3 regions of the Cellvibrio zantedeschiae genome follow, and region 3 is predicted to be linked to each of the others. Evidence: predicted binding sites of a transcription regulator. Region 3 holds the regulator's gene; each other region holds the start of a gene.

Region 1 (8,166 bases), on a different contig from region 3:
GTGATTAAGCTGTCCCAAAATAAAAACCGCTCATGAGAGCGGTTTTTTCAATCGATTAAAATCTTAATCGATTTTGCGTCGCGTTAAATAAAACACCACAACCAACAAACCAAACCCTACCGCACCAAGCGCATAATAATTTGCGCTAAAACGCGAAGCAATTTGCCCGGCAGAACCACAAATAGAATTGTCGGGATTATTCACCTCATAAGTTACTTGTACTTTTTCACCCGTTAAAGCCTTTGCGCAAGATGCCACGCACGCATTACTCGCGCCCAGGAATTCTTTGCCTTCAAGATTAAAGCGATAATAAACCAAACCGGCATTCGAGCAATTTTTGTTGGTGATCTCTGCGTCTACACGATTGGCGTTATCAACCAAGGCTTGAGTATCACGTTGGAAATGTTTGTTTACTGCCGCAAAAACACCAACAAGTGCGAACACCAAAATGCTGAAAAAGATACGAAATATAATACGGCGTTCGATGGACAACATGATTGTTTCCTGTTTCGCGAAAAATTTATATACAGATGTTTACGCCAAATAAACCCGCGCAAACACCGCTTTCAAATAATCCGTTTCAGGAATTGCAGGATGCACAGGATGATCCGGCCCCTGCCCGCCCTGCCCGATAATTTGCACATGGCGATCCAGATGACGGCCCGCAGCGCGCACAATCTCCACCAAAGTATCTTTACCCAAATGCATCGAGCAGGAACCCGCAACTAACAATCCATCGCGCCCCAGCAAGCGCATGCCGAGCTCGTTGATGTGGCGATAAGCTGCTTCGCCCGCTTTTTGGTCTTTGCGTTTTTTGATAAAAGCAGGCGGGTCAAGTACGACTATGTCGAAGCGCTCATCTTCTGCGATTAAATGTTTTAACACTTCAATCGCTTTACCTTCAAAACAAGTGATTTTGTCGGCGACGCCATTAAGCTCCGCGTTTTGCTCCACGAAATCCAATGCAGATTCAGAAACATCGACGCAATAAACTTCGCTCGCACCAGCAACCGCCGCTTGCACACCCCAACCGCCGATATAAGAAAACACATCTAACACACGCTTACCTTGAACATATTGCTGCAATTGCGCGCGGTTAACGCGGTGATCGTAAAACCAACCGGTTTTTTGTCCGCCGTGAACCGGTGCAAGAAAACGCGTTCCGTTTTCAACCAGTTCCACTACTTCTGGAACTTCGCCGTAAACAACTTCGGTGTACTCAGGCAGGTTTTCCAATGCACGCGCGCTGTGGTCGTTGGCGAGCAAAATACCCAGAGGCTTAATCACCTGTACGAGCGCTTCAATAATTTCGTTTTTAACCAGTTCCATTCCGGCGCTGGCAATTTGCACCACCAGATAATCGCCAAAGCGATCCACCACCAAACCCGGTAGCAAATCAGAATCGCCGTACACAAGGCGATAGAAAGGCTCATCGAACGTGAGCTCACGCAACGCTAAGGATTGCTTGAAACGGTGGACAAGGAGCGACTTATTGAGCGGATGTTTTTCATCGCGGTTGATAATACGCCCGCAAATCAAACTGGTTGGATTCATCAGTGCAATGCCCAAGGGCTTGCCGCTGTGAGTCGTCACCAAGGCCTGCTGTCCCATTTCAAATTGTTTGAGTGGCGAGCGCGCAACATCCACCTCGTTGCTGTAAATCCAGAGGTGGCCAAGTTTTAAGCGGCGGTCGGCTTGGGCGTTAAGAATTAGGGTAGGTAAAGACATGGGGAATCCAGAAGAAGGCGGAAAAAGAGCGGATTATATCGAGAATCGACGAAGAACACCCAAATCATTTGGACGTGTCACTGTCCTCGATGACGTACGCTTTCATGGTGGGCGAAGCGCGTAACCTAATCAGCATAAGCGCCCGAAATTCAAATTGAATGTAAAAATGTCGAAATATTTAACAGGCATCCCTGTTTCTATATTTCAAACGTGCCGGAAAGCCTGCAATACGGACGCTGGTATGCGGTTTGCTTGCTCCCAGAAAATGATGGCCGTCTCGCCATAGCGAGAGTTGGTTATTACTGGTTCAATCATCAACTTAGGGAAAAACCAATGAAGAAAAACACATTTATTCAAGCGATTGCCTTGTCTGCTGGGCTTATTACTGCAGGAGCAGCAAGCGCCGTTCCGTTCACCATCTCTATGGTTGCTGACAATGACTTTGCTATTTTTGGTGGAACATCAACAAGCATCAACAATGTGCTTTACCAAAACAACAAAGTTTGGATGGACCAGATTCCGGCGCTTTCAACTCTAACATTTGATCTTGCTCCCGGCGACACCACCTTTTATGTATTGGCTATGGGCGGCGGCGGAGAAGAGAATATCAGTGGCAAAGTTAACGGCATAAACATAGCCAGCATTCCAGTGTTTATGAGTGGTGAAGTTCGCCCTTTCCTCAGCGGTTATGATCTAGGCACCGTTACCAACGGAACTTACAATGCCAGCTTGGTTGACGTACAAGCGGCATTTGCGCAAACAACATGGGGCGCAGCAATCCCAAACAGCAACGAAACCGTTATCGTTGCAGCTGGGTTTGGTAGCGGCTATCGTTTTGATAACACTACCGCTCACCTTTTTAAATTTGGCGCAACCTCTGTTGGCGTTCCCACAACAAGTGTTCCAGAGCCAGCGGGAATTGCTCTATTCGGACTCGGCCTTGCTGGTCTTCTGGCAGCTCGTCGTCGCAAAGCTTAATAAGCTAACACCGGAAACAAAAAAACCTGCCTGCGAGCAGGTTTTTTTGCTATACAGCCCGCTCCCCCGAAAAAGCTTTTATCCCGCAAATCTCTAAGGCCTAATTGCCCTACTTGGAGAGTGTTACGGCTAAGGTTTGCTTCGTACCAAATTTCTTCTTATCTTCTTCAGTCGCGCCTTCTTTGCACTCGCCTTTCATCCACAGGTTGTAAGGTGCAACGCTGGAATCTATTTCCAAAAAACCTTCGCGACAGTAGCCCAAGCGTTCTACGACGTAACCGGTGTTTTCCAGCAAGCGTTTGGGCGTGGAGCTGCTGATAGGTACGCCACCACGATCAACATCACCACGCTGAAAACCGCCACGTTCGACTTTTACTCCATTCGCAATTCGGTCTTCTGGCAGGCGCAGGCGATAGACGAACATCTTGCTTGTGTTCGGCATAATCTCGATTTCCAGGGTTTCCACCAGTTTGGTATCGGTATAGCTGCGGCCGGGCGTTCCACAGGCCACCAAACATCCACAAACCACCACCAAAACAGCACCTAAAACCTTAGCCGACAACATATTTTCTCCTGGTCAGAAAGCAGTTCACATTTAGGGTTAAGAAGCCGAAACCTTGGCCGATAACCTTTTCAGAATCCTTACGACAACCGTTTCGGTTATGAATTTCGAAGGTACTTATAATTCTTGTGGCGGGAGTTTGTCATGCCTATTCGATCTCGGCTACTGCGTTTAATGATTATTCTAGCGACAACGAGTTTTGCTGCTGACGGCTGGGCAATGGGTGACTTTAAACCCGTGCAACCCAAAGCTACAGCGAGTGCGGGCGAACCGGCGAACACAAGCCTTCCTTTTGACAACCAAAGTATTCCCAAAGCGAGCACTACTGCACCGGTAGAAGAGGTAACGCCTGCACCCAAGCCGACTGCAACCGTGGTCGAATCCAAAGCGGAGTCTTATCAACGGGGCAACAACCAGTGCCGCAGCAACGAGAACAATTTACTGCAAAAATCTCTGCTGTTGACTGCTTTCCCACGTATTAATCCAAGTAGTTCCAACGCTGGCGCGCTGAACGATGCGGAACACCAACTACCGCAAATGCTGGGTGAGCAGCTGGTTGCCAAAAAGCGTGCAATCGCACCCGTACAATTAAATGCGAGCCTTCCTTCGCCTGCACTGAGTGATGACACTTTGCTCGCACAACAAATTCAGAAGCTCGCGCGCAATCAACACACACAGCTGGTGTTAACCGGCGAAATAATTGATATGGCGATGACGCATCCCGAAGCCACTTACAACCCCGGTTTATACACGCGCTTTTTAAACGGATTATTTGATTTTATTGAAATGAAAAATCGTTTTGACAAACGCGAACGTGTGTTTAGCTTTCAGGTTAATTTGCGCGATGGCTTTACCGGCCAAACACTTTTTAGCAAACGTTACGACACCTACGGCATTTGGGGTTTAACAAAAGACGTTGGATTCGGCTCACCGCTATTTTGGAAAACCGACTACGGCCAACAAATTAAAGGGCTAGTAAAAATGGCCTCCAAAGAAGTGGGTGCTGTTGTCCAATGCCAACCTTATATTGCGCAAATTGATTCACGTCCCGGCCAAACCCAAATTTTATTGCAGGGCGGCGCCAATAACGGTTTGCGCTCGGGCGATACACTCGCACTCTACCAAATGGTAGTGCAAGGCTCCGAGACAGATTATGACAAACATGAGGTTCGCTTGGTAAACCGCAATGCGGCAATTGAATTGCGCGAAGTTTATCCCTCGCACAGCATTGGCGTAATCAGTGGGACCAGTTATTTAACCGGACAGTTTTTAGCCGTATCACCTTAGACCTTGCGTCTTTACGCATATTTATTTTTTGCCCGCTAGTAGAAAGCCCGCAACAGGTTAAAATAGCGCACGATCATTGCTATTTTAACCTTGCGCAAACAAGCGCAATCACAAAGGCTTTCCCCATGGATTATCTTCGCAAAGCAATTTATGTAATTTTCGGTATCACTTTATTGGGCTTTGCTGGTTTGCAATTTAATGATCCCGATCCACTGATATGGGTGAGCTTTTACGTTATTTGCGCACTGGTGCCCTTGCTATTGGTGGCCAACAAATTTTATAAACCACTGTTCTGGTTTTCAGTAGCAATTTGTATGTTGGAAATTATTAACAGCGCACCCGGTGCCTACCAGTATTATTTGCATATGACAGAAGAACCCTTGATGCAGGGAATGAATCCACAGAAGCCTTATATTGAAGAGTGCCGCGAATTCCTTGGTGCATTGATCGCTTTAGGGCTAGTTGCGATTTCTGCTTTGATTGCGCGCGTAAAATTATTTAAATAATCATCGCAAACTGTTTGCATAATGTTTGGTGCGCCTTGGATTGGTTAACAGCAACCTGAATGGCCACATTAATAAAACACTTAAGATCAACGCGGTCAAAATACTAAAGCCTATATCGTTCAAACTGAGCGGAATACCGGGTTTAAAATTTTCGCCGACTTTTTTCAAGGTATCCCAACGTGCCGGGTTAAACATAAACCAGGCGCGTTGATAAATATTTCCGTTCTGCAAAGTTGTAATGGTTTTCTTAAGCTCTTCATATTCGTGCATGGTTTGCACTTTCTGTTCCGCATCTGTGCGCACGACTGAATTCGAATTAGTCCGCAAATCATTAATCATTGCATAGGCATCTGTATAATGATGTTTGGCGGCGTTTTCTTTGAATCCTTCAACCTGACTCTCGATAGCAGCGAAATAGCCACTAACATATTGTAAGTAGTGATCCGCTAAAATCGGCACTTGGAAAAACAATAACAAAAGCGCGCCGAATACAATTTTATCAAATATATTAATAATGAAATTCAAGCCCTGCCTCCGCATTCGTTATCGGAACCACTCGCAATAAGTTCAAACTGTCATTGGTTGCCGAATAATGGTTTTCCATTTTTCAGGCGCAGCCTTTCGAATATCGCTCAAATAAATTTCGTGATGAATGCCAGATAAGGCTCCCCGGCTTTCAATATAATCATGCACCTTGGCAACAGATGGCCCTTCTTCAGAGAATGGGCCAATATGCAGTAGCTGTGCACACAAGCCTTCGTTATAAGTTTCAAAACGCACACTAGACAAGGCAGCCAACTTCTTTTTACGAGCAACTTCAGCAACAGCTTTTTCAACCAGATCAGGTGTAATAGAATCCGGTTGCATAATCATCATAGTCCATTTCCAGTCGGCTTTATTGTCAACGCTGAATGAAGCCATATCATCAGCCCACCACAAACCTTCTAACGGCATAACACCATAATCAATTGCCAGCTCGCCTTTTTTGACCATAAATTTCAGCGTGTAGGATAAAGTAAACAAGGCCTCAACCGCAGCAGCATAGGCAGGCGAGGTATTAGGGTCACCCTCGCCATCTATCATAAAATAATTGAGTGGCGGTACTTCTACGCTGACAACTTCTTTCGAGCTGGTTTGATACAAATTTTTATAATGCTTTTTGAAATCAAGCTTTTCCATTTTTTGCCTCTTTATTATTTTTAAACCCGCGATGAATACAGTAAGTCACAACTGCGCATTAATCTCTCTGCAACTTGGCAGTCAAATCATTGGCGATAGGAACTGAAGTATGTTCATGAACTATTTTCCATTGAGCCGCATATCGCTTTAGCGCCCAGGTGAAGCGATTCTGCATTGACCGCAACTCTTTATTATCAAGTGATATAGCCGCATAGGTTCCCACTGCGGTAAGTACGGCAATTTCTTCCGTCCCGGTGATTTGAACATCGTCAAAATTTACAGTGACGCGCTCGTCACCTAAAGAACCAAACCAGTTCTCAATAACAGGGCGACGCGATTCCAGATCTTCAAATACCCAAACACCCCAGGTATCAAAAACCCTGGAGGATGTATCATATAACGATAGAAATTTTACGGCATCTTTTTCAAAAACTGCCGCTTTATATAACTCCAACAGTTGCGCTATTTCATTTTTATTTAAGGCCATGTAAATTTCCTCACTTTATAAATACACATCAAATGACTATTAATCCGTAAACTGCAACTTAGCCAATCGCGCATACAAGGGGCTCTCAACCAACAATTGCGCATGAGTGCCCTCTGCTACTATTTCCCCTGCCTCCATTACCACAATTCTATCTGCGGCTTGCACTGTAGCCAAACGATGAGCAATCACTAAGGTTGTGCGATTGTGCGCTGCGTTATCCAACGCCTGTTGAACTTGGCGTTCACTTTCCGCATCAAGTGCGCTAGTAGCTTCATCCAATAATAAAATTGGTGGGTTACTTAAAATTGCACGTGCAATCGAAATACGTTGGCGCTGGCCGCCGGATAAACGCACACCGCGCTCACCAAGAAAGGTATCGTAGCCTTGCGGTAAGGCTTCAATAAATTCGCTTGCTGCTGCCATTTTCGCTGCTTGCTTTACTTCTTCCAAAGTTGCATTGGTATTGCCGTAGCGAATATTGTCTAGCACGCTGCCTGCAAAAATGACGGTTTCCTGTAGAACCACGCTGAAAGGTTCGCGCGCATCTTTGAAAGTTAAATCGCGTAGATCAACGCCGTTGAAACGCACCACACCAGATTGTGGATCATAAAAACGGAATAACAATTGGAACAAGGTTGTTTTACCAGCGCCCGATGGCCCTACCAGTGCAACATGTTCGCCGTGGCGAATTTTTAACGAGAAGTTTTTTAACGAAAGCGTGTCCGGGCGAGATGGATAGGAAAAATTTACGTTTTCAAACTCGATACCTTCGCCATATGCCGGTAATTTTTTCGGTTGCTGGGTTTCCACCACGGGTGACTGGATATGTAACAATTCCATTAAGCGTTCAGTCGCGCCCGCTGCGCGCTGTAAATCGCCCCACACTTCGGTAATCGCGCCAATTGCACCTGCAGTCACAACAGCGTAAATAATAAATTGTGATAGTTGCCCACCTGTCATTTGGTTTGACAAAACCGCTTGGGCGCCAAGCCATAATACAAATGAAATAGCACCGAAAATTAATACAATTACCACAACAGTTAGCATTGAGCGCGCGCGAATACGCGAGAGTGCTGTTTGAAATGCATTTTCAACCGATAAATCAAAGCGCACGCTTTCGCGATCTTCCTGAGTGTAGGATTGCACCGTCGGCATTGCATTTAATACTTCGCCTGCAACTGCGCTGGAGTCTGCGACACGATCCTGGCTGTCCTTCGACAGCCTGCGTACTTTTCTGCCGAACAATAAAATTGGAGCAATTACAAAAACCAGGGTTACTAAAATGTATCCGGCCAACTTTGGACTGGTAACTATCAGCATGGCAATGCCGCCGATCAACATAAACAAGTTGCGCAAACCCATAGACAGGCTGGTGCCCACTACGGTTTGAATTAAAGTGGTATCTGTTGTTAAACGCGAAAGCACTTCGCCGGTTTTGG
Region 2 (8,166 bases), 1.1 Mb from region 3:
ATGGATGAAGAACAGCGCGAGATTTTTAAGCACGAGCTGGAAATGAACCTGGCGATTTCAATTCACGGGGTTGGTAGATTTCGCATCAACATTTTCAAGCAACGTAACGAAACATCGATTGTTGCTCGTAATATTAAAACCGATATTCCACAGTTCGATAGTCTTGGCTTACCTGAAGTTTTGAAAGATGTGGTTATGAGTAAGCGTGGCTTGGTGCTTTTTGTTGGTGGGACGGGCTCAGGTAAATCCACTTCTTTGGCAGCACTAATTGATCACCGCAACAGTTCAAGCGGCGGGCACATAATTACCATTGAAGATCCTGTTGAGTTTGTTCATAAACATAAGAAAAGCGTGATCAACCAGCGTGAAGTTGGTGTGGATACACGCAGCTATAAAGCGGCACTGAAAAATACATTACGCCAAGCGCCTGATGTTATTTTGATTGGGGAAGTTCGCGACCGCGAAACTATGGAGCATGCACTGGAGTTTGCTGAAACGGGCCACCTGGCAATATCAACGCTTCATGCCAATAATGCGAACCAGGCATTAGAGCGCATTGTCAATATGTTTCCCGAGGAACGCCGCCCTCAATTGCTCATGGGGTTGTCACAAAATTTGCGCGCTTTTGTGTCACAACGTTTATTGCCAACTGTTGATGGAAAACGCTGCGCCGCTATTGAAATTTTGTTGGGGTCAAAAACGATTCAAGAGTTGATTTTGAAAGGCCGCTTTACCGAAATAAAAGAAATTATGGAAAAGTCTGAAAATTTGGGAATGCAAACCTTCGATGGCGCACTTTTCAAGCTTTATATGGCCGGTAAAATCAGCCTGGATGATGCGATTACTAATGCGGATTCACCCAATAATTTACGCCTGCGCATTAAATTGGCTGGCGATTCTACGGTCGCACCCACACCTGAAGCCGTGAAAGCCGCGAGTGCACCCGCCAGTTTTGCCGAGTTGAGCCTCGAAAAAATAGATGACGACGAAAACACGTAGCTAAAAGCGATTTGAACACAGGCAATGATCTTCTGATAGAATGCCGCCTCCTTTGTGTCTGGAGTGGTTATGTCGTCCTCTTTTTACGAAATTCTTGAGCTGTCATCTGGCGAAATTGTATTAAAGCGCAGTGGCGATGAAAGCTCAGTTGAGCCTTTGGTAACGCTCAAATTTTCAGCAGAATCTATAGCATTTTTAGGTGCAGCACGCTTTGAAGTTGCCAAGGCAATGATTGAGGCAGGGATGGAAGCCGCGAGTGAATTAGCGGAACAAAGTCATGACGACATAACGGCCGATTTAAACGATATAGAACACCATATTTTGCATTAACAGCTGCGTATTTTTAAACATCCCTGTTTATTTTTGGACGATGAATGATTGAAATTCACCGGCCTGTTTAATCAGCATTCACAATGGCTGAATAAATTTCCTCATAACGCTCCGCACTTTTCTCCCACGAAAAATCCTGGCTCATGGCATTTTGCTGCAATTTTTTCCATATCTCAGGTTGCTGATAGCATGCAAGTGCGCGTTTGATTGCCAAATGTAATTCTTCCGGCGTTGCCAAATGAAATACAAAGCCGTTGCCGTCGCTACCAATATCATCTAATGGTTTTTCGATCACCGTATCACGCAATCCGCCGACTGCATTTACAATAGGCAGTGTTCCGTAACGTAAACTGTACATTTGATTTAAACCGCAAGGTTCAAACATAGAAGGCATTAAAAAAATATCGGCGCTCGCTTCAATTTGATGCGCGAAATCTTCGTTGTAGCCCAGGGTTACAGATACTTTATGCGGGTGTTGCTGCGCAATATTTTTTAACGCTTGTTCGTAGCTGGCGAAACCACTACCCAAAATTACAAGTTGGCAATCTTGTGCCAGCAGCTGATTCATTTGATTCAAAATTAAATCAATGCCTTTTTGCTCTACAAGGCGTCCGATGAATCCGATCATTGGCACAGTCTTATCCACCGGCAAACCCAATTGCGCTTGCAAGCTTGTTTTATTTTTATGCTTTTGGCTAAGTGTACGACGATTATAATTGTGGGCAATGAGTTTATCGGAACCGGGGTTCCATTCATCCATATCAATTCCGTTTAACACGCCGGATAAATCGTCAGCACGTGCACGCAAAACACCATCCAAACCACAACCGAATTCCGGCGTTTGAATTTCGTTAGCATAACTTTGACTTACGGTTGTAATGGCATCTGCAAACGCGAGCCCGCCTTTAATAAATGACATTTGCCCGTAAAACTCAAGCTTTTCATGGTGCCAATAATCACTTGGCAATCCCAACTCAGAGAAAACTTGATAAGAAAATAAACCCCGATATGCCATATTATGAATGGTAAACACTGAAGCGGGTTTTTGTTCATACTGCGCGAGTAATGCGGGAATTAAACCGGTTTGCCAGTCGTTGCAATGCACAATATCAGGCTGCCATTCCAGATTGGCCTGGTTTAATGCAATAGCTTCTGCTGCTTTTGCGAACACAAAAAAACGCCAGTGATTATCGCTCCAATCGCTGCCATCGGGGCCGCAATAGGGGTTTCCTTCGCGCTCAGAAAATTGTGGGATATCGACTAATATGACCGCCACGCGCGAGCCAGGCAAACGGGTTTGTTGCAGAAAAATAGTTTGGCCAGAAATGTTCAGTTCTGCGACTTTTTTAACTCCAGCCTCCTTGGCTTTTTCCATCACGCTTGCATAGGCAGGTAACAAAATTTTTATATCGTGCCCGCGTTTTAAAAGTGCGCGCGGCAAGCTCGATGCTACATCTGCCAAGCCGCCGGTTTTAATTAATGGATGCGCTTCACTGGTTGCGAATAATATCTTGTGCATAGCAAATCCTTTTAGTGATCACACTTCAACAAAATTGCACCCAATGGTGGCAAGGTAAGTTGAATTGATTGCGCGTGTCCCATCCAGCTAATGTGTTCGGTAGGTATTTCATTGGCATTGCCTTTATTGCTGCCAGCGTAATATTCAGAATCAGAATTGAAAATTTCGTGATACTTGCCTGCGACCGGAACACCAAGACGATAATTCTCGCGCAGCGTTGGTGTGAAATTTAAAATGACCAACGTAAAACCTGTGCTGCCTTTGCGCAAATAACTCACAACGGATTGCGTTGAGTCATGGCAATCTACCCATTCAAAACCGTCATGTTGAAAGCTCCGCTCATAAAGCGATGGTAGCGTTGTATAAAGTTTATTTAAATCTTTTACCAATGTTTGCAAGCCGGAATGATAGGGGCCTTCGCCGAGCAAATGCCAGTCCAACGAACGGCCGTGAGCCCATTCACTCCACTGGCCAAACTCGCAACCCATAAATAATAATTTCGAACCCGGATAGGTATAAAGATAGGTGTAAAGCAAACGCAAATTCGCAAATTTTTGCCAATCGTCACCGGGCATTTTCCGAATCATACTGCCTTTACCGTGCACGACTTCATCGTGGGAGAAAGGCAGTTGGAAATTTTCGGTGAAGGCGTACATCATCCCAAAGGTTAACTGATTGTGATGATACTGACGGAAGATGGGATCTTTGCTGATGTATTCGAGGGTGTCGTGCATCCAGCCCATGTTCCACTTCATAGAGAATCCCAAACCACCCACATAAGTCGGGCGAGTTACTTGCGGCCATGCGGTGGATTCTTCAGCCACCACTATGGCGCCGGGGCATTGGCCGTGGCAGAGCACATTGAGCTGGCTGAGAAAAGCCATGGCTTCGAGGTTTTCATTGCCACCGTAAATATTGGGAATCCACTCACCATGATTACGCGAGTAATCAAGATGCAACATGGAGGCAACCGCATCCACACGCAAACCATCTATGTGAAATTCTTTTAACCAAAAAAGCGCATTCGCTAACAAAAAGTTGCGCACTTCATTGCGGCTGTAGTTGTAAATCAAAGTGCCCCAATCGCGATGCTCGCCCAAACGAGGATCTTCATGTTCATAAAGCGCGGTGCCATCAAAGCGGGCGAGGGCGTGGGCGTCTTTTGGAAAATGCGCTGGCACCCAATCCAACATTACGCCTATGCCATGTTGGTGAAGGTGATTTACAAAATAGCGAAACTCATCGGGCGTACCAAAGCGACTGGTCGGCGCATAGTAGCCAGTTGTTTGGTAACCCCATGAATCATCCAGCGGATGCTCGGTTACTGGCAGGATTTCGATATGAGTGAAGCCCATGTACTTAACGTAATCGGCCAGCTGGTGGGCCAGGTCACGATAATTGAGAAAGCTATTGCCTTCACCGCGGCGCCAGGAGCCTAAGTGGACCTCATAGATAGAAATAGGCGAGCGCTGCCAATCCCAATTGGTCCGTTGATTCATCCAGGATTGGTCGCTCCACTGGAATTCGCTAGGCGCGGCCACTATGGATGAAGTTTTGGGTCGTTGCTCAAAAGCCTGGCCGTAAGGGTCGGCTTTTAGAAAGGTTTGGTGCGTATGGCGGTTGCGGATTTCGTATTTGTAATTGGTACCCGGTTTTACGCCAGGAATAAATACTTCCCACAAGCCACTTCCGCCACGCACTCTCATGGGGTGATGGCGACCATCCCAATCGTTGAAATCGCCCACAATGCTAATGCGTTCAGCGCCCGGTGCCCATGTTGCGAACAAAACACCCTCGATACCATCTACTGTTTTGGGATGGGCGCCTAATACTTCATAGATTCCCCAATGCTGTCCCTCGCCAAACAAATGCATATCCAGCTCGCCCAATTGTGGTGCAAAACTGTAAGGGTCATATTCTATGTGCACTTGATTATGTCGATCAGTCCATTGGACTTGATAATGTACAGGTACATCTTTAGCCAAACCGTACCATTCAAAAAAATCTGTGCCTTCAATACGCTCTATAGAAATAGGTCCGGTGTTCAACTGCAAACTAACTGCGCTTGCGCCCGGAATAAAAATGCGAACGAGGGTATCGGCAAGGGCGGTGGGAACGCTTAAATGATGCCTTCCCAGCACCTCAAAAGGATCGTGGTGAGCGGCGTTGATGATACGCAGTAATTCATTGGGCAAACGTTGTGCTGGCTTGGCACTGAGCATGGAAAGTGTCCTGTTTCAAAGCGAAATTTACGGTCAAAAAATGACTAAATTTCAGGTTTTTATCTATGCCGATAAGAATGGCGTTTAAGTTTATAGACGCAAGCAATTTATTTAGATTAACTCAGTCTGTCTTAAATACTCTTACACGAAAGCGTCACAGGTTAAGGATAAAGTGAGGCAGCGTTATGACACAACGTAGAGTAAAAAATAATTTCACACAAACGAAATATTTGCAGATTCAATGCCACTATTGAGTCTACACTTGTATTGCCTTATTGAGGCAAACTAATTCTCGCCGAGAGTTAAGTTTATAAACGGATTTTTTCTCTTGGCATTGATATTGCTCAATGTAACAAAAGAGAAATCAATTTATTGTCAAATACCCAACTTTTGAAATAAGAAGAAAGGAGTTTTAATGAGCACTAACCAGACCTCTGGTCGTTTCGTCAGCCGCCTAACGCAAAAAACTTTAGCTGTTATTCTTGCCGGAGGCCGTGGCTCGCGCCTTCATCAATTGACTAACTGGCGTGCAAAACCAGCTGTGCATTTTGGCGGAAAATTTCGCATTATCGATTTCCCTTTATCCAATTGTGTTAACTCGGGCATTCGCCGCATTAGAGTCTTAACGCAATATAAATCCCACTCATTAGATCGACACATCCAGCGCGGCTGGGGCTTCCTTGGTGGTGAATTAGGCGAGTTCGTGGAGCTGCTGCCTGCACAACAACGTTTAGATGAATCATGGTATGTAGGCACTGCTGATGCGGTCTTGCAGAACCTCGATATTATTCGTCGCCACAATCCAGAATATGTTTTGATTTTAGCGGGCGATCATATTTATAAAATGGATTACGGCACCATGATCGCGGCTCACGTTGAGCGCGGTGCAGATATCACCGTAGGTTGTATTGAAGTTCCCTTAGAAATCGCAAGCTCTTTCGGCGTAATGGATATCGATAAAGACAATCGTGTTATTCGTTTTACGGAAAAGCCAGCTAACCCGGAGCCTACGCCCGGTAAAACCGACAAAGCCCTTGCCTCAATGGGTATTTATGTATTCAGCACCAAAGTGTTGTTCAGTGAATTATTAAAAGATCAAAAAAATCCTGATTCAGAACACGACTTCGGAAAAAATATTATTCCCGCCATGATTAAAACTCATCGCGTAAACGCCTTCCCATTCCGCGATCCTATTAGTGGCGGTGACGGTTACTGGCGCGACGTGGGAACCGTTGATGCTTTGTGGGAAGCAAACCTTGAGTTGACTGCCGTAATTCCTGAGTTGGATTTATACGATGCGGAATGGCCAATCTGGACCCATCAGGAACAAGTGGCTCCTGCAAAATTTGTATTTGATGATGAAGGTCGTCGCGGTTACGCGGTCGATTCATTAATTGCAGGCGGATGCATTGTATCTGGTTCAGTTGTTAAACATTCCCTGTTGTTTCCACGCGTGCGTGTTCACTCCTATTGCGACATTGAAGACTCCGTGCTTTTCCCCAGTGTGGAAGTAGGGCGCAACTGCAAAATTCGCAAAGCCTTAATTGATCGTCGCTGTAAAATTCCTGAGGGCACAGTCATTGGTTACGATGAAGAAGCTGATCGTAAACGTTTCTTTGTGTCACCCAAAGGTGTGGTTTTAGTTACACCCGAAATGCTGAGCGAGGATCATCCGCATGCCCTTTAATGGCAAAATGAAGGTCGTATTTCTCTGGCACATGCATCAGCCAGATTATCGAAACATAATGACCGGCGAATATTATTTTCCCTGGACTTATCTTCATGCTTTAAAAGATTACGTGGATATGGTTGCGCATTTGGAAGCGCAACCAAAGGCGCGTGCGGTATTTAACTTTGCGCCGATTTTGTTGGAGCAATTGGATGATTACGCTCAGCAAATTGGAAATTTTTTTGCCCGTCAGGAAAAAATTAAAGATGCGGTCCTGTGGTCATTGGTAGATTCAGCTCTACCTGTCGCAGGCACCCCGGAATTTATTTCACTCGCAAAAAAATATTTGCGAGCCAATCGCCAGCGCATGATTGAACGCTTTCCCATTTACCGCGAATTGGCAGACATTGCTGAAAAACTGGATGAACATTCCACCATTGCAAAATACCTTAACGAACAATTCTTAATTGATCTTGGATTTTGGTATCACTTAAGTTGGCTGTCGGAAACTTTGCGCCGCTCGGATTACCGTGTTCAGGCTTGGCAAAATAAAGGTCGTGGATTTAGTTGGCAAGATCGTTTGGATTTAGTCAAATTAATCGGCGAGGAAATCGCCTCTATCGGGCCCCGTTATAAAGCACTTTATGATAAAGACCAAATTGAATTGTGCATGAGCCCCTATGCGCATCCCATCATTCCCTTGCTGCTTGATATAAATTCGGCACGCCAGGCATGGCCTGAAGTTACGCTTCCCATTGCAACCAATTATGCCGGTGGTGAAGAGCGTGCAAAATGGCATTTGACCCAAGGTGTAAAAACATTTGAACATTACTTTGGTCACAAACCTAGAGGATGCTGGCCATCAGAGGGAAGTGTAAGCGACGACACATTAAAGCTTATGCAAGAGGCAGGCTTTGATTGGGTTGCAACAGGTGATTCAGTTTTACATAACAGCCTGCGCCATGTTGATAACAAAACTATTGCGGACGATCTTCACGAGCGTAAAGCCTGTTTACATCGCCCCTATAATTTTGCTGATCATAAAGTAAATTGTTTTTTCCGCGACGACGGGCTTTCAGATTTAATTGGTTTTAAATACGCCAATTGGCATTCAGACGATGCGGTAGGTGATTTAATTAACCACATGGTCAATATTGCCAACGCCTGTGACAACCCCAAAAATTCCGTAATCTCAGTCATTATGGATGGTGAAAATGCGTGGGAATATTTCCCTGAAAATGCCTACTATTTTTTGGCGCAACTTTATCAGCGCATCGGCGAACATCCGCAATTAGAACTAACCACCTACAGCGAATTAATCGACAAGCAAAAACCGGAACCACTCGCAATGCCACACGTAGTTGCCGGTAGTTGGGTTTATGGAAACTTTTCCACCTGGATTGGTGACAAAGATAAAAACCGTGGTT
Region 3 (8,166 bases):
TGGGAGCAAAAGAAGTTGAAGCAGCCGTAGTGGCAGGGCAGTTACCGAAAGTGCCCGGCATTAGTGTAGACCCACGCACTTTGCCCTTGGCCGATATGTCCGTAAAAGCGCTCTATATGGACGAAGTTAATTACGGCAATTGGTCTTTGCAAATAAGACCGCAAGCGCAGGGAGTTTTATTCGACAAAATCAACGGCACTGTAAAGGGTGTGACTGTTGGTGCTATGAGCACCTTGGATGCAGATAACAAAATCGTGAGCAACAGCGCCGGCGCAAAAATGGAATGGCTTGTGAGTGAGTCCGGCTCAAGTACACATTTTATTGGCGAGCTTTCCGCGACGGATTTGTCAGCAGTTTTGCGCGAATGGCAAAAGCCTGACATGCTGGAAAGTAAGCTCGCGCGTTTTAAAGTTGATGCAACCTGGAGTGGTGATCCTCAAGATTTCGCGTTGAAAAAAATGGCAGGCAATATTGATGTCTGGATTGAACAAGGCCGCTTTAAAAACAATCCAAGTCCAGGCAGTGATGGCTTGTTGAGACTAATGGCCGTGCTGAACTTTGATTCACTCGCGCGCCGTTTGCGTTTGGATTTTTCGGATCTTTATCAAAGCGGATTGGCTTACGATCAAATCAGCGGCAAAGTAAATTTCACGCCAGGCACAATGACATTTGTTGAACCGCTCGACGTTAAAACGCCATCGAGCCGTTTACAAATGGCAGGCAAACTTGACTTGGAAAATGAAAAAATTGACGCACGTTTAGTTGCCACTTTGCCGGTTGTTGGCAGCTACACTTTTTTCACCGCGTTAGTTACAGGTTTACCTGCAGCAGCGGGAATATATATCGTCAGCAAATTATTTAAGAAACAGGTAGATCGCGCTACCAGTATCAGTTACAGCCTGCAAGGCAATTGGAACGATCCAAAAATGAGTTTTGATCGTCTCTTTGAAAGTGAAGATGAATTGATTAAAAACGTAAATAAAGAAAAAGCGCCCGCAAAAAACCGAAGGCGTAAGGTACAAAATTAGATTTAATATAGACAAAAAAATAGGAGGCTAATGCCTCCTATTTTTTTGGAACTTTAACGCCAAAATCAATCTTGCAGTTCAAGTTGCTCGCGAATAAAAGCGAACAATTTGCGAGAGCTTTTAGGTGGGAGGTTTTCGTCGCGTTCTTTTTGCGCGCTGCGTACTAATTGTTTCAAATGCTGCACATCAATGCCGGGGCAGTTAGTAACCAATGTTTGGAAAATTTGTTTATCGCCTTCAATTAATAAATCGCGGAAGCGTTCTATTTGGTGTTGGCGATGTACGTATTGATCACTGCGTGCTTGCAACTTATCAACAGCAGCTTGAATTTCTTCATGATTGGTTTCACGCATTACGCGACCAATGAATTGCAAGTGACGACGACGCGCTTCGCGATGCGGCATTTTACGCGCCTCGAGAATGGCATCTAAAAGTTTTTCTTCAGCGGGAATGGTGGCCAATTGCTTATCGTTCATTTCGATAAGCTGCTCGCCCAACTTCTGTAGAGCAGTCATTTCGCGTTTTACCTGCGATTTGCTCTTGATGTAGTCGTCGGGGTTGATGTCGTCGTATTTGTAAACCATAGGATTGCCTAAACGGAGTGTTACCGGTGTTGCTTGCAGATGCTGATCAAAAAGGGCGCACAGGGTAGGTGAACCAGCTGCAAATAACAACCTTTGTTTGGCAGCAAATTCTATTCATCTTCCTCAAAGCGGTTGTTAATTAAGGCTCTAATAGCGTCCATTGCCTGGGTTTCGTCATCACCTTCGGTTGACACTTCAAGGTTGGTACCCTGGGTTGCGGCCAATAGCATCAGGGACATAACGCTTTTTGCATCTACCCAGCTACCGTTTGTGCGAGCTTGGCTACGGCAGCCAAACTGGGCCGCTAAAGTAGCAAACTTGGCAGCAGCACGAGCGTGCAGGCCGCGTTTGTTAATAATAGGAATGGTTTCCGTTAACATAGTTAATTTTTCTTGTGTTTGTTTATATCGCGATGACGCACCTGCACATCGCCAAATTGTTCATTAAAATGCGCTTTGAGCCGTTCGCTCAAGTACACAGAGCGGTGTTGTCCGCCGGTACAGCCCACCGCAACGGTAATGTAGCTGCGGTTGTTGGCTTGATAACGTGGCAGCCAGCGGCTCATAAAGTCTTCTATGTCCTGATACATCTCATTCACGGCGTCTTCTGCTTCCAAAAACTCAATCACGTCCTTATCTTTACCCGTCAAGGGGCGAAGATTGGGTTTCCAGTGAGGATTCGGCAGGCAGCGCGCGTCAAAGACGAGATCTGCATTTACCGGGATGCCATGTTTAAAGCCAAAAGATTCAAACAATATCGCCATGCTGGACTGGCTGCGGCCGACTACGCGCTCTTTCACCAAATCGCGCAGTTCATGCAGGGTCAAATGGCTGGTATCAATAATTTGATCCGCGGTATCGCGAATAGGTTCCAGCAATTCCTGTTCGTTCGCAATCGCCTCAGCCAAATTGGTGTGTTTGTCGCTGAGCGGATGCTTGCGGCGTGTTTCGCTAAAGCGCTGGATCAATACAGACGATTGGGAGTCCAAAAAAATCACCGTGAAGGGCAGGTGTGCCTCTTTCAGGGTGCTGATCATTTGCGGGAATATTTGCAAGTCTTTCCAGGCGTTGCGAACATCTATACCAATCGCGAATTTATGTTGGTCGTCTTTGTGGATTTCGATTTGTGCAACCAGTGCGGGCAACAGGCTTACAGGTAAATTATCAATGCAGTTGTACCCCACGTCTTCCAACACGTGTAGGGCGGTACTTTTGCCTGAGCCGGATAATCCGCTCACAATCACTAACTGCATAATGTTTCCCTATATGAACCAAATCGATTTGGTTCAAAAAACCTGGAGCTTAAAAATAATCAGCTGATGGCTGCTTCGTAAAGTGTGCTGTTGTCGCTGGCGGCACGTAAACGCTGGCGAAACTCACTGCGTGTTAATGCACCGGCCAGAGCGGCCAAATTTTTCAAATGTTCTGCGTGTGAATCTTCTGGCACCAGCATGGCAAATAAAATATCGACAGGTTCATTGTCGATAGAATCGAATTCAACGGGATGCTTTAGCGTAATAAGTGCACCTATAGCACCCGCGCTGTTATTGATGCGGCAGTGCGGGATTGCAATGCCGTGCCCAACGCCTGTTGACCCCAAACGCTCGCGCGCAAGAAACCGACGCACTAAATCATCGGCATCAATGGTTGAAATATCTTGCGCAATAACTTCTGCAAGTAATTCCAATGCGCGTCGTTTGCTGCTGGCCTCAAGGCTACTGCAAGCGCGTTCGGGTGTTAACAGTGATTGAATTTGCATAGTTGTCCGAGCTTTTAGCGATGGCTGCGCATCTTTTCTTTATGTTTAATTAGCTGGCGATCCAATTTGTCGGCCAGGGAATCTATTGCTGTATATAGATCGGGATCTGTGGCATCGGCAAAAATATCTTTTCCGCTAACGTGTAAAGTGGCTTCCGCTTTTTGTTCGAGTTTATCAACCGAAAGAATAACGTGAGTATTAGTGATGCGGTCGTGATGATTGCTTAAACGCTCCAATTTGCTGATCACGTAATCTCTCATTGATTCGGTAACTTCTACGTGGTGGCCACTGACATTTATTTGCATAGATACATCCTCGGTGGTTACATGAGTGCCAAATGCACTCACAAAATATTTCCAGCTTAATATTTTCAGTTAAAGTGTTTTGCGCTCATTCGATGGCGGAATGTTGAGCGACTCGCGATATTTAGCAATGGTGCGGCGTGCAACCTGAATGCCTTGTTCGCCGAGTAGATCGGTAATTTTGCTATCGCTTAGTGGTTTTTTAGGGTTCTCCGCGCTCACCAGCTTTTTGATCAGGGCGCGAATGGCTGTGGAAGAACATTCGCCACCGGAATCTGTGCTCACATGGCTGGAGAAAAAATATTTCAGTTCAAAAATACCTTGCGGTGTGTGCATAAATTTTTGCGTAGTCACGCGCGAAATAGTCGATTCATGCATCTCAACAATTTCCGCAATATCATGCAGTACCAATGGCTTCATTGCTTCGGCGCCGTACTCCAAAAAGCCTCGTTGTTTTTCAACGATACAACTGGCCACTTTTAACAGGGTTTCGTTACGGCTTTGCAAACTTTTCAAGAACCAACGCGCTTCCTGCAAATTGTCTTTCAGGAATGTATTGTCACTGCTGGAGTCCGCACGTTTTACCAGCGATGCATAATCAGAGTTGATGCGTAAACGCGGCGCTATTTCCGGATTTAACTCTACCATCCAGCGGCCTTCACGTTTTTCCACAAAAACATCGGGCACTACATATTCTGTTTCACCGCTGGCAATCATGTCGCCGGGGCGTGGATTCAGGCTTTGAATCAAGCTTACCGCTTGGCTAAGCTCATCCTCTTTAAGTTTGGTCCTGCGCATTAACTGGCGGAAATCGCGGCTTGCCAGTAGTGGTAAATATTGTTTGGCAATGAGTTTTGCTTCGGCCAAAAAGGGCGTTGAAGCATCGAATTGTTGCAGCTGCACACTCAAGCATTCGGCCAGGTTTTGGCTGCAGGCGCCGCAAGGATCAAACTGTTGGATGCGGTGCTGAACCGCTTCCACTTCATCCAGCTCCAAATCATCCCATTCGGTGATCAGGCCACTGAAAATGTCTTCTAATGTGACTGATAGCATTCCGCTAGGTTCAACCGCATCAATAATTGCCATGGCAATTATGCGGTCGCGATCAGACATAGGCGTGAGATTGAGTTGCCACATAAGGTGGTCGTACAGCGAATCAGTAGCGGCGCGGCGACTTTCAAAATCGTTGTCGTCGTTTTCGTAATTGGTAGATCCACTGGATTGGCTGGTTTGGTATACGTCATCCCAACTGGTATCTACGGGTAAATCGGCAGGAATGGCTTCGTTCCATTCGGTTGCGCTTTCGCTGTAATCATCTGTGCCGGCGTAGTTATCGGTGTCAGTAAAACTTTCGCTTTCTCTGAAGCCATCGCTGTCACCAAAATTGGTTTCGCCAAAGCTTTCATCGCCAAACTTTTCGCTGCTGGATTCGTTGTACGTCATCTCACCGGAATAGCTCTCGCTAAAATCGTCGGTACCGCTATCGCTGGTGGCTGCTATTTCCTGGGTGCGAGCGTAGTCGCTGTCTTCAAATTCGGTATTGGATGATGACGGAGTATCAAAGCTATCTTCCACTTCCAACATGGGGTTGGAATCAAGAGCTTCCTGAATTTCTTGTTGGAGATCTAAGGTCGATAATTGCAACAGGCGAATCGCTTGTTGCAACTGCGGGGTCATGGTCAGTTGTTGACCGAGCTTGAGTTGTAGAGATTGCTTCATTATTCGAACGAAAAACCCTTAGCTAGCGAAAGAGGCGAGCAAAAAACTAAACACTGTTAGATGGAGTTTAGTCAGGGTTTGACGACTAGGCAATAACTCAATGGCGCTAAAGGGAAATATTTAAAGCAATCTTTATGCCTAATGGTTAAGGATTTTAATTTGTCAAGGAAATGGACGACGAAAAGCTTAAAGTTTGAAGTCTTCGCCAAGGTAAACCTGACGAACTTTATCGTTGGCGAGAATAACGGAAGAGCTACCGCTGGCAATGATATGACCTTCGCTAACAATGAATGCTGTTTCGCAAATGTCGAGGGTTTCGCGCACGTTGTGGTCGGTGATTAACACGCCAATGCCGCGATCTTTTAGGTGGCGAACAATTTCTTTGATGTCGGCAACCGAGATGGGGTCAACGCCCGCAAAAGGTTCGTCGAGCAGGATAAATTTTGGATCTGTCGCCAAGGCACGGGCAATTTCCACGCGGCGACGTTCACCACCTGATAGCGACATACCGAGGCTGTCGCGAATATGGGTGATGTGGAATTCTTGCAGTAAGGATTCCATTTTCGCCAGGCGCTGCTTGCGGTTAAGGTCTTTGCGGGTTTCAAGAATCGCCATGATGTTATCGGCAACGCTGAGCTTGCGGAAAATAGACGCTTCTTGTGGCAAGTATCCAATACCGGCACGGGCGCGGCCGTGAATAGGCAAGTTGGTGATATCCAAATCATCAATTAATACGCGGCCATTGTCGGCTTCCACCAAGCCGGCAATCATATAAAAACAGGTAGTTTTACCGGCGCCGTTAGGTCCTAACAGGCCAACAATTTGGCCGCTGCTAACGGAAACTGAAACATTGATAACGACTTTGCGTTTTTTATAGCTCTTGGCAAGGTGTTGCGCGTGGAGGCTGGCCATGGGTTATTCTTTTTTCTCTGGTTTTGCAGGAATTACCGTTTCGACACGGCCAGTACCGGAAAACTTCGCCGTTTGGCTCTTAATGTCGTAATCCACGTGTCCTGCTTTGGTAACCGAACCGTTTTGTTCAATAGATACGTTTTTATCCAACACCAATTGCTCGGTTTTTACGTTGTAATGAATCGTGCCTGCCTCGGCGTGAATAATGGGCTTACCGGCTTCCGGTTGTTGCTGGTAGTGGGCAGGGCTGCCTTCAGCGGTGAATGATTCTTCTTCCTGATCCTTGTCCTTGCGAACATGAATTTTTTGCGCAGTAATTTCCAGCGTGCCCTGGATTAGCTTCACATCGCCGCTATAAATCACAACTCCTTGCTTAAGGTCGATTTCTTGTTTGTCGGCAGAAATGCGCAAAGACTGGTTTTTATCATCGGGCAAGGCCTGAACTCCTGCGGAACTCATTGCCAGCAAGCAAGCCACGACGCGGGTCCAGCGAAGGATTTTTGATGTAAGGCTAGGGTTCATAGGTGCCCTTGACGTTAGAGAGTAATTCAATCCGCTCGCGCTTCATGTCTGCGCGCATTCCAACCGCTGTAATCTGGCTTTTAGCGGCGCGCATAGTAACAGCTTTGCCAGTTTGCGCGAATTGGTCTTGGATATTTAGGCGCAAATCACTGGTAGTAATGGTGGTTTCACCTTGTTTTTCAGAGGTTTGTCGCGCCACTACCTCCTGAGTAAGGCTGAACCAGGTGTCGTTGTTATCCAAACGTCCTTCTTGCGCTGTAATAAACCAGCCGGGCTTTTGGGGATTGTTAACTACCATAAACACCGGGGTTTCAAACAGGGAATAATCTTTGTCGCTCGGGTTTTCTTTCACTTGGAAGCGGCGAATTAAAGGTGTCGTCATTTGATAGTGGATATTGCCTTCACCGTCATACTGGCGCATTTCAACATTGGTAATGTAGGAATGGGGGAATATTTTTACATCGGCTTGCGGCTGGTTGATCAAATTTTCCTTACTCGAGTATCGGAGTGTGGCAAACAAGATTACCAGCACAATAACAACTAGCCAGGGCAAAGGTAAAAGCAGGGGATTAATCCGCTCGAGATTGGCGCTGTTGATTGTTGGCAAGTGTAATTTGGACATGCTGGGGGTTAGGCCAAGTAAGATTTTAAAAGCTGATCGAGCGTATTTTGCGCTTTCATCAACATATCGCAGGCTTCGCGCACGGCACCTTCACCACCACGTGCATGGCTTTGCCAGTGGGAGCGTTCGACCACTGTGAAATGACCGTTAGCAGGGGTTAAGGCCAAACCAACGCGGGACATGACTGTCAAATCTGGCCAGTCATCGCCCATAAATGCAATTTCTTCGAGGTCGAGTGGATGCTCGGCCAAAATTTCTTGCAGCGCATCCCACTTGTCTTCACGGCCTTGCACCAAAATTTTTATGCCCAAATCGCTTGCGCGTTTGGCGACTAGATTGCTGGTGCGGCCAGTGATAATGCCCACTTTAACACCGCTTTTCTGCAGCATTTTTATGCCGTGGCCGTCGAGCGTGCTGAAGGTTTTGAATTCATCGCCCTGGTTGCTGAAGTAAAGACAGCCATCGGTTAACACGCCGTCTACATCCAACAGGAGTAGTTTGATGCGTTTGGCGCGAGCCTCTAGTTCAGGTGCGGCTAAAAACTGTGACGGTGAGTTTGAATGACTCAAAAGTGAATCCTTGTTAATTAAACAACGCCTGCGCGCAGCAGGTCATGCATATGTAAGACACCAACGGGGCAGGCTTGTTCATCGCTAACCACAAGCGCGGTGATTTTTAAATCTTCCATCATTTTCAAGGCTTCAGCCGGCAGGGCTTTA

Evidence for each region. Region 3 encodes sigma-54, which starts transcription at its own class of promoters, with help from an activator protein. Its sites were predicted from a motif close to TGGCACANNNNTTGCNNT; they were not measured.
Region 1: the regulator sigma-54 is predicted to act here: its motif matches at 1,966-1,983, upstream of IE104_RS19035 (PEP-CTERM sorting domain-containing protein).
Region 2: the regulator sigma-54 is predicted to act here: its motif matches at 5,400-5,417, upstream of glgC (glucose-1-phosphate adenylyltransferase).

The regions. Positions count from the first base shown of each region.
Region 1 covers NZ_BMYZ01000002.1:284,414-292,579, reverse strand. Annotated here, with positions in the region: gene IE104_RS12055 (histidinol-phosphatase) at 1-8, shown strand, start outside; gene IE104_RS12050 (hypothetical protein) at 64-495, opposite strand; gene IE104_RS12045 (class I SAM-dependent rRNA methyltransferase) at 535-1,728, opposite strand; gene IE104_RS19035 (PEP-CTERM sorting domain-containing protein) at 2,062-2,706, shown strand; gene IE104_RS12035 (hypothetical protein) at 2,816-3,271, opposite strand; gene IE104_RS12030 (flagella assembly protein FlgT middle domain-containing protein) at 3,413-4,555, shown strand; gene IE104_RS12025 (transmembrane 220 family protein) at 4,681-5,061, shown strand; gene IE104_RS12020 (DUF2937 family protein) at 5,062-5,586, opposite strand; gene IE104_RS12015 (GyrI-like domain-containing protein) at 5,629-6,240, opposite strand; gene IE104_RS12010 (YybH family protein) at 6,299-6,727, opposite strand; gene IE104_RS12005 (ABC transporter transmembrane domain-containing protein) at 6,767-8,166, opposite strand, start outside.
Region 2 covers NZ_BMYZ01000001.1:1,602,460-1,610,625, forward strand. Annotated here, with positions in the region: gene IE104_RS07095 (PilT/PilU family type 4a pilus ATPase) at 1-999, shown strand, start outside; gene IE104_RS07100 (hypothetical protein) at 1,069-1,329, shown strand; gene glgA (glycogen synthase GlgA) at 1,397-2,848, opposite strand; gene glgB (1,4-alpha-glucan branching protein GlgB) at 2,860-5,070, opposite strand; gene glgC (glucose-1-phosphate adenylyltransferase) at 5,486-6,757, shown strand; gene IE104_RS07120 (glycoside hydrolase family 57 protein) at 6,747-8,166, shown strand, end outside.
Region 3 covers NZ_BMYZ01000001.1:506,524-514,689, forward strand. Annotated here, with positions in the region: gene IE104_RS02260 (YhdP family phospholipid transporter) at 1-1,028, shown strand, start outside; gene yjgA (ribosome biogenesis factor YjgA) at 1,094-1,612, opposite strand; gene IE104_RS02270 (HPr family phosphocarrier protein) at 1,723-1,992, opposite strand; gene rapZ (RNase adapter RapZ) at 1,995-2,864, opposite strand; gene IE104_RS02280 (PTS sugar transporter subunit IIA) at 2,924-3,370, opposite strand; gene hpf (ribosome hibernation-promoting factor, HPF/YfiA family) at 3,385-3,675, opposite strand; gene IE104_RS02290 (RNA polymerase factor sigma-54) at 3,745-5,391, opposite strand; gene lptB (LPS export ABC transporter ATP-binding protein) at 5,578-6,303, opposite strand; gene lptA (lipopolysaccharide transport periplasmic protein LptA) at 6,307-6,825, opposite strand; gene lptC (LPS export ABC transporter periplasmic protein LptC) at 6,815-7,447, opposite strand; gene IE104_RS02310 (KdsC family phosphatase) at 7,456-8,016, opposite strand; gene IE104_RS02315 (KpsF/GutQ family sugar-phosphate isomerase) at 8,034-8,166, opposite strand, start outside.